3 regions of the Lactiplantibacillus sp. C232 genome follow, and region 1 is predicted to be linked to each of the others. Evidence: predicted binding sites of a transcription regulator. Region 1 holds the regulator's gene; each other region holds the start of a gene.

Region 1 (3,277 bases):
CTGAACGTGCATCTTCAGAGAACTTTAATTCTTTAGCCATTATCTCTATTCACCTCATGAATTTAATTTATTTTAAGTTGCGCAATTTAAATGGATTAGTCTTCGATTGCAACGATATCTTTTTCGTGCAATACCAAATACTTAGCACCTTGATACTTGACTTCGGTACCGGCATACTTATCGAATAATACTTGATCGCCGACCTTCACGCTGGGGTCAACTTTTGTCCCGTTATCTAAAACACGACCGTCATTGACGGCAACAACCTTACCGCTTTGGGGCTTTTCCTTAGCGTTATTGGCAATGACAATACCGCCAATTGTTTGTTCTTCTTCTTCTTGTTGTTGCAAGATAACGCGATCTCCTAATGGTTTTAACACGTGAATCCCTCCATTTATTCTTTTTTAGCACTCCTCAACCTCAAGTGCTAATTACATTGTCAACTATATCATTTTAATTCAAGATTGCAAGTGATTTGTCAATTATTAGTCAAAGAATGTCAAATCGACTATAATGAATACTATTGAAGTATCAATAAATCTTAAATCAAACTTTTAAAAGGACGTGACTTGATGGTTAATCGCCGCCAATCAATCTTTATTCTTATCATCTACTTTATTATTTACGCACTACCGAGCGTCCTTGTGACTGCTTTCCATCAGCTAGGGGCCCAAGTATTCGTGATTCAAACGGTCGACTACTTAGTCGGTGCAATCCTACTCATCTGGTTGGCGAGTCGCATGCGGACAAAAAACGTTGTTGAAAAACAACCAAGTAACTGGTTCATGACGTTCATCTGGGGATTGATCGGTCTTGTCCTAGTCATCATTGGTCAAGTCATCATTTTAAAAATGACGGCTTTACTGGGACAGTCAACAGCGTCAACCAACACGACCACCCTCTTAACTGTTGGGCAACAATATCCCGCTTTCTTCTTAGCCATCATTGTCGGTGCCCCGATTATGGAAGAAATCGTCTTCCGCAAAGTTATCTTTGGCAATCTAAGTGCGGTTACTGGTCAGATTGGGGCGGCCTTGATTTCTAGTGTGTTATTTAGCTTTGCACATGCGGATGGTCACTTTATCCTCTATGCCTTTATCGGGTTATTATTCTGCTGGTTATACCAGCACACCGGTCGGATTCAAACATCGATGACGGCCCACATCCTAATGAACGCATCGGTTGTGTTACCCACGTTATTAGGCTTACTGCACTAGTATCATTACTAGGTAGCGCTAACCTAGCGTTTCAACGTTAATTTTCACCGAATATTTATACGTTACAATCAATGATTCGTGATCTAAGTATGTTAAAAAAGCTTCCCTGAATAATTCAGAGAAGCCTTTTTATAGCCATTTAATTTCAAAGATAAAGCGAGTTATTAATCTTCAGTCTCATTTTCATCGTCATTACCATTGTCACCTAATTGCTGACCGTAATGTTCAATGAAGTAGATCAATGTTTGTAATTCGTTGGTCAAATCAACGTTCTGAACCCGTACTGTCTCAGGAACGGAGATTCGTAACGGCGTAAAGTTCATGATTCCTTTGACGTTTGCATCAACCAAGTCATCGGTAATTTTCTGAACAACCGTGGTTGGCACCGTTAAGATAGCAATCTCAATCTGTTGTTCGATCAATTGCTTTTTGAGCTCCGTCATTGGGTACACTGGAACCCCACTTTGGACTGTATTGGCAATCGCCTCGTTGACATCAAATGCTGCTGAAATGCGGACATTACTGTTTTTGTGAAAATTAAAGTTCAGTAGGGCGTGGCCCAAATTACCGACCCCAATTAAAGCAACATTCGTTAAGGTGTCTTGATTTAAAATCTTTTTGAAAAATGCAAGTAACGTTTCAACATCGTATCCATACCCTCGTTTGCCGAGCGCCCCAAAATACGAGAAATCTCGCCGAATCGTTGCTGAATCTACTTTAACCGCCTCGGACAACTCGGTCGATGAGACCCGCTTCTTATCTGCATCTAGCAAGATATTTAAATAGCGGTAATAAATCGGTAACCGTTTTGCCGTTGCCCGTGGAATTTTTGTTTCTGCCATTCGGACGTGTCCTCCTAATTAAAAGTTTGTGAATTTGCTGACACTATTCTAGCATAACGCGTGACTTTGTGAAATAATAATTACTTATTATTCCGAATAATTGGGTCAGGCCGTTACAATATGCTACAATTATGTCACGAATTAAATGTGAAAGGAGCTTAATAAAGCGTGATTTTACTACAAGTACAGCAAGTTATGCGGCGTTTTGGCGCCGATGTCTTGTTCGATAACGTACAAATGGATATTCAAGAACACGCTCGGGTGGCCCTCGTCGGTCGAAACGGGGCCGGAAAATCAACCTTACTTAAAATGATTGCCGGCGAAACGGTACCGGACGAAGGCCAGATTTCAATGCGCAAGGGCTTAACAATCGGTTACTTGGCGCAAGACCAAGGACTGGATAGTAACAATACGATTTGGGAAGAAATGAGTAGTGTCTTTGCTGAGTTACATGCCATCGAAAAACGGATGCACCAGCTCGAAAATCAATTGAGCGACCCCGCAATCATGAATGATGAGCAGGCTTATCAACAGACCCTGAAAACCTATGATCAGATTCAAACTGGATTTCAACAAAAAAACGGGTACGGCTACCAAGCTGAGATTCGGGGCGTGTTGCACGGCTTCCAATTCGACGCCGATGTGTACGATAAGTCGGTGACGGCACTATCCGGTGGACAAAAGACCCAGTTGGCCTTGGCCAAGTTGTTACTTGAAAAACGGGACTTGCTTATCCTTGACGAACCGACGAACCACTTGGACGTCGAAACTCTTACTTGGTTGGAAAGCTATCTCCAGTCTTACTCTGGTGCGCTGCTAATCGTTAGCCATGACCGTTATTTCTTAGACCGGGTCGTTAACGAAGTCTATGACTTATCACACCATGAAATGGTGCACTACACTGGTAACTACGACCAGTTTGTGCAAGAAAAAGCGGCTCGAATCCAAGCACAATGGAAACATTATGAAAAGCAACAAGCGGAGATCAGCAAGCTTGAAGACTTTGTTAATCGTAACATCGTGCGTGCTTCTACGACAAAACGGGCCCAGGCTCGGCGTAAGCAGTTAGCAAAGATGGACCGCCTTGACCGCCCTGATAGTGACGAGAAGACTGCCCACTTTGGCTTTCATGCGGCTAAACAAAGCGGCAACATTGTGTTGACCGTCAAAGATGCAGCCGTGGGCTATGATGGTCAGATTCTTTCGGAACCCGACAAC
Region 2 (3,277 bases), on a different contig from region 1:
ATACTAAAAGCACTAGGTGATTCGTGGGTTGTGCGATCAGTGGTTAATCATTTGACACGGTCTGTTCGGCCTGGGATAGCGCGTCCTTGACTGCGGCCTTGATGGCACGGCTCGATACAGAAGCGCCGGAAACTGCATCCACATCATAAGTGTTAGCAGCCACCATTTTTGCCGGCAATTCGGCAACTGCCTGACCACCAACTTCACCAGTCTCATGTTGTTCAACTACTTCAACATGAGTTAATTGTTGGTCAACATACGTGATACGAACCACAACTTGCCCACCAATGCCATCATCTGAGCGCCCTAAGTATTGGTGTTCACCAACTGTGATGTCCGGTGATGCTTCAGCTAGCAAATCATTGGCACCAGTCTGATGCACCGAAGCACTAGTATTCGCATCCGGCTTAGCCACTGCTTTTTCATCGACTAATTGTGTCGTTTCTTCCTTAGGTTTAGCTGCATTTTCACCAGCGATTTTTCCAAAAATCAGGCATTCAGCTAAATTACCGCCACCTTGATACTGATTTGCACAAATACCGCCCAATTCACCTGCACCATACAAGTGCGGAATAGGTTGCTGATTTGCATCTAAAATCTCTGCCCGGTCATTACGACGTGGTCCCCCTTGGGTATTAAGTACGTTGTTTGTTAACTTAAGCGCATAATATGGCCCACCATCAAATGCCCGCATCGTATCAACCTGCCGATTAAACGCGTAGTCAGTACCAGACTCGACAAAATAATTGAAATCATGAACGGTCTTGGTAAGTACCGTACCATCAACTTCCATAACTCGTGCTAAGTCGTTTAGAGTAGTGGCCTTCACAACTAAATCGGTGAGATTATTAATCGGCGTATATTGACTTGCTAACATCTGTTGATACTGAGTCTCATCAAAAACCAGGTATGGATGGACATTTGTCCGCGGTACTCGCCACATTCCATGATCATAAATGTGACCGTGCCGGTTGGCTTCACTCTCATCAAAATACCGACTACCGTCATCAGCCACCGTAATAACGCTACCATGGTTAACTTCCGGCCAGCCTAAAATCAAGCGACCACGTTCACCTTGTGGTACGGCAATCGAAAGACCATGTAAAAATCCGAGTGATTCATAATTTTGCATGTGCCAAAAGTCCGCGCCAACTTCTTGGGCCATCTTAATACCAGCACCCTTATTAAACAGCGTGCCTAATGGTGCCAAGTGCTCAGCACCAAGGTAGTCCTGGATGGCTTGTTGATTATTTTCAAAACCACCACATGCTAGGACTACACCATTGGTAGCTCGAACATTAACTAAACGATGCTGACGTTCGATTTGGACACCGATAATTGTATTCGTAGTGGGATCTTGAATCAGATGTTGTGCCGGAGCACTAAGCCAGACATCAATCTGTTGCTGCCGATCTAACACTTTTTGTCGAAGAATTTTCCACAAAGCTGCATCAAAAATGCCATGATGGACAGTTGTAAAGTCATAGGATTGAACTCCATCAAATTCAGGAAACTCATGAACTGCACTGTCTAATGAAATTGGAGAATCAGCAGCTGTAAAATCATTTTTGACACTCACCGGTTCAACATTGAGATACTTTTGAACATAGTCGCGCATATTCGCCATGCCCGCTACGAAAGTATCAATCATACTATCGTCTAATTGCATGGGTGCCGTTAAGTTTTGATAATATTTTTTACCCTCATCGAAACTATCTACCGTTCCTAAGAGTTGGGCAGAATAACGGGTATTGCCTCCTTCATGACCATTCGGCGCTGCATCCGTGAGCAATACCTTCGCATGTGCATCCGCCGCAAACCGCGCTGCTGTCGCCCCGGCACCACCAAAGCCAATAACTACCGTATCATATTGATAATCCCATTTAACCTGATTCATTTTTTGGAGCATGCTGACCACCCTTTCAAAATCCATTTAACGTATTCTAAAGCACAATTGAAATTGATATTTAAATCACAAACAGAATCATTTTTTAACTACATCTGTATTATATAACCGCTTTCATTTTTATAGAAATAACAATCTGATTATCTGTTATTACAAATGAGTAATGGGTTATACTTGATTTTAATAAGATTAAGCATTAAAGGTGGCGATTTCATGGAAAATAAATTGTTAGTATTTTTAGAAGCTATTCAACAGCACAATAGTATGACGAAAGCTGCACAAAGTTTATTCATCAGTCAGCCGTACATTAGCCGCACAATTAAAAGTGCGGAAACTCATTTTGGGACCCCCTTAATCGACCGCGGCCATCATCCACTTGAATTAACTTATGCTGGAGAAAGATTACTGACTTATTTGCAAAGTGACGCCCGTCTCCATCAGCGAATGAACACTGAACTTAAAGAAATCAGTCAAAATAAGTATCAAAGTATGACGATTGGGATTACACCACCAATGGCTAATGCTTGGTTTAGTCAAACACTACCTGCTTTTTATCAACGTTTTCCGAACATTCGCACTAAAATACTAGAAATCACAACATCAAAAGCAGAAACGTTGCTAGCTAGTCATCAGCTAGACTTTTTTATTGGCAAAACAATTCATCAAACTAACGTCAAAACCATCCCTTTGCAGACAATTTCTTTGTCTTTAGTCATTCCAAAAACAGCCGGAATATATCAGTCCAATCAATTTTGGCGACCGTTCACCCCCACCATTCTTACAGGAATGACTGGTGAGCCTGTCATCCGTGCAGTCGGTGAAGCTCGCTTTCAAGAACTGGTTGACCATTACTTTGCCGATAAAGGCATTCAAACGATTCCACTCATTGAAGTCGATAACTCTCGCTTTGCACTAAGCTTGACACTTCAAGGACTTGGTAGCATTGTTCTAGCCACTGCAATGTTGGCAAAACTAGCCACTCAACCAGCCAAGTACCCTATCAATGCGTTCAAATTACCAACAAGCGAGCTCAGCCTTGATTTTAGTATTGCCTACTTACCAAGTCACGTGCTAGCTAAACCGATTGCTTATCTAGTCGAACAAGCTTGTCAAACCTTTAATCCTGCGATTGATTTTTAACATAAAACGCAAACTGTCAGCATCTATTAAGCTAGATGATTGACAGTTTGCGTTTTACTTTCAAAATAAATCACCGGTAGTAAATCATGTTCAACCCCACCAGCTGTTGCATTAGTTGCTCATTTTCTGGTGATAGTTTGATTTGTTGCTGCCGCAGACATTTGGAGATGTCTAAGTTCATTCTGTCGAATACTCCCAGTACTGAACCAGTTCGTTGTTCCAATAGTTCCT
Region 3 (3,277 bases), on a different contig from region 1:
CGAAGATCATCAAGTTGGCTGATCACGGTATCTCAGCTGCTGACTGGGATGCTACGGTTGAACGGAAACTAGCCGAGATTAAGGAACGTCATATCTCGTTAACAACGGTCTCAGCTTACATGTACCTGCATGACTTAATGACCGGAAAGCACGGGCAGCGTGACATCCGGTTTGTCTTCTTGGATGAGATTCAAGATTACAACGCCTTTCAGCTAGCGTTCCTGAAGTTTAGCTTCCCTCAAGCCCGCTTCACAATGCTCGGTGACTTGAACCAGGCGATTTTTACCAAGGAAAACAGCCATTCGCTGATCAATGAATTGGCCACATTATTTGACCCTGAAAAGACGCGGGTCGTGCAATTGACTAAATCGTACCGGTCAACGCAACAGATTACTGATTTCACCAAGGAAATTTTAGTCAATGGTGAAGCCGTCACGGCTTTTGATCGTCAGGGCGACTTGCCAAATGTCGTTGTGACGCCTAACTTTGAAGCAGGGGTTGATCAAGTCGTTGATCAGCTAGCGATGAACGATTCTGAACGTGATACGACGGCAATTATCGGGAAATCCTTAGCAGAATGCGAGGCGCTCACGAAGGCCCTGAAAGCTCGTGGTGAGCAGGTCACGTTGATTCAAACTGAAAATCAACGCTTGGCTCCTGGTGTCATTGTAGTCCCGTCTTTCTTAGCAAAAGGGTTGGAGTTTGACGCGGTCATCGTGTGGAACGCTAATCAGGAAAATTACCAACGTGAAGATGAACGGCAACTATTATATACAATCTGTTCACGGGCCATGCACGAGCTAACGCTAGTCGCGGTGGGGAGCTTGTCACCGTTACTAGCGCGGGTGAACCACGCCTTGTATACATTAAATGAAGCAAAAGTTTAAGTCAGTTTAAGACAGTGAGTACCGCTCCATTCACCTGGAGTGGTACTTTTTTTAGTTTTACTTGTGAAGGAAATCTTAAGGTGCGTCAGGATGATCAGTAGTGGAACAGTTGGGGACTTGTGTCGGAATAACTAAGAAAACGCTATCATAACGATGGAATAAGCGTTAAAATTAACTCATCAAGTGCAGTAGTCGGTGAGAGACAATGACCTTAATACTGACTAGGCACATAATATCGTGAAAATACTAACAACTAGTTAGAACGGTTGTTAGTGACCTGAGGAGGAAACGACGATGTCAATCACTGAAATGTTAGGTATTCAATATCCCATTTTTTCTGGTGCCATGATGCGAATTGCGACCCATGAATTAGTCGGGGCGGTTTCGGAAGCTGGGGGACTCGGTGTTTTAGGTTCAGCGGGGTTATCTGCCGAACAGTTGCGAGCAGAGATCCAAGCGACCCGCAAGCTGACGGATAAGCCGTTTGGTGTCAATTTAATGTTACAGATGAAGAACTGTCCAGAACTGGCCCAAGTCATCATTGATGAGGGGGTCAAGGTCGTGACGACTGGTGCGGGTAACCCGACTTCATATATTCCGCCGCTACACGCGGCCGGTATTAAAGTGATTCCAGTGATTGCTTCGGTTCACCATGCCCATAAGATGGTGGCGGCCGGTGCGGATGCGGTGGTTGCTGAAGGTCAAGAATCAGGCGGACATATCGGTCAAACGTCAACGATGGCATTATTACCTCAAGTCGTGGACGCTGTTGATATTCCGGTGATTGGTGCTGGCGGTGTCGGTGATGGCCGCTCGATTGCGGCGATGTTTGCGCTGGGCGCCCAGGGTGTGCAGTGCGGTACGATCTTTCTGACAGCTGAGGAGTGCCCAGTTCCAGCTAGTTATAAGCAACGGGTATTGGCTGCCAGTGACACGGATACAATCGTGACTGGCCGCAGCCAGCGCGATCCGGTACGGGCGCTAGTTAACCCGATGTTGGCACAATACTTGCAATTGGAGCAAACTAACGCGCCGGTAGCGGAATTACACGCGTTAGCGGACGGTTCATTTGCGAAAGCCGTTGAAGATGGCGATATGGAACATGGTACGCCTATGGCCGGTGAAGTGGCAGGGATGATGACGACAATTCGGCCAGTCAAGGAAATTATTACGACGTTGTTTGGTCAGGCTCGTGAGGTCGCGGCACAACTGAAAATCGAATAAGATACAGTAGCATAGCTCGGTACTAGGTCAGCGTTAACTAGTATCGAGCTATTAATGGTTATTGGCTACCAATTAGGAATCCGGTTAATTTGAATTTTAATCAGCGTTTGATAAGGGTTTCATGTTATAATCAACCCATTAATTTAGTAATGGTGGCAGACAGAAATCATGGAAGATCAGATGAACTATTATCGCTTCTCACGTGAACAGTGGAAGCAATTTTATCGTAACAATCAGCATCAAGTACCATTGACCGCAGCCAATTTGCACGAAATTGAGGCGTTTAATGACCGGATTAGTCTCGACGATGTCCGTGATATTTATATGCCGTTTGCGCATTTGTTGCAGGCCAAGTATGAACACTACTTGTCATGGCGGGAAACGGAGTCCGTTTTTTTACACCGTCAGAACCGCCAATCACCCTTTATTATTGGAGTGTCTGGAAGTGTGGCAGTTGGCAAGACCACCACAGCACGGTTATTAGAGATTCTATTTAAATATTTATATCCAGACCGGCGGACGCAATTGATTACGACGGATGGTTTCTTATACCCGAATGCCGAGCTCAAAAAGATGCAATTGATGGAACGCAAAGGGTTTCCGGAAAGCTATGATATGACGCGGCTGATCCAATTCTTGAACGATGTGAAGAGCGGAAAGCCGTTAGCGAAGGCCCCGGTATACTCTCATCAGACTTATGATATTGTGCCAAACCGTTTTGACGTGATCACGCATCCTGATATTTTGATTATTGAAGGAATCAACGTGTTGCAATTGCCAAGCAATCAGGCGATCTACATTAGTGATTTTACGGACTTCTCAGTGTATGTGGATGCGGATGCCGATTTAATTGAAGATTGGTACTTAGAACGCTTCAAGGCCCTGATGAAAACGGCTTTCCAGGATCCGACGAATTATTTCTATCCTTGGGCGATCGGTGATCCGAAGGACGCAATGGCGATGGCCGAGCGTGTTTGGGAAGAGGTTAACTTGAAAAACTTGAATGATTATATCTTGCCAACCCGTAATCGTGCGGATTTAATTTTGCACAAAGTTGCGCATCATGTGATTGATGCCGTGTATTTCCGCAAATATTAGCACCTAAGAAATTTCTCATACTGGTTGACCGAACGTTTAGAAATCAGTATGATAGACCTATTGAGCAT

Evidence for each region. Region 1 encodes Rex, which represses fermentation and respiration genes when NADH is low (regulators of the CRP and FNR family bind a similar motif). Its sites were predicted from a motif close to TTGTGAANTANTTCACAA; they were not measured.
Region 2: a site for Rex is predicted at 1,961-1,978, ahead of MZO41_RS12160 (FAD-binding protein). Genes of this name have one in related genera too.
Region 3: a site for Rex is predicted at 1,123-1,140, ahead of MZO41_RS12855 (nitronate monooxygenase). Genes of this name have one in related genera too.

The regions. Positions count from the first base shown of each region.
Region 1 covers NZ_JAMSKZ010000006.1:62,398-65,674, reverse strand. The annotation lists gene groL (chaperonin GroEL) at 1-40, opposite strand, end outside; gene groES (co-chaperone GroES) at 96-380, opposite strand; gene MZO41_RS07540 (CPBP family intramembrane glutamic endopeptidase) at 573-1,217, shown strand; gene MZO41_RS07535 (redox-sensing transcriptional repressor Rex) at 1,382-2,059, opposite strand; gene MZO41_RS07530 (ABC-F family ATP-binding cassette domain-containing protein) at 2,228-3,277, shown strand, end outside.
Region 2 covers NZ_JAMSKZ010000013.1:35,392-38,668, reverse strand. The annotation lists gene MZO41_RS12160 (FAD-binding protein) at 44-1,933, opposite strand; gene MZO41_RS12155 (LysR family transcriptional regulator) at 2,120-3,046, shown strand; gene MZO41_RS12150 (helix-turn-helix domain-containing protein) at 3,117-3,277, opposite strand, start outside.
Region 3 covers NZ_JAMSKZ010000015.1:1,908-5,184, reverse strand. The annotation lists gene helD (RNA polymerase recycling motor HelD) at 1-887, shown strand, start outside; gene MZO41_RS12855 (nitronate monooxygenase) at 1,182-2,111, shown strand; gene coaA (type I pantothenate kinase) at 2,280-3,209, shown strand.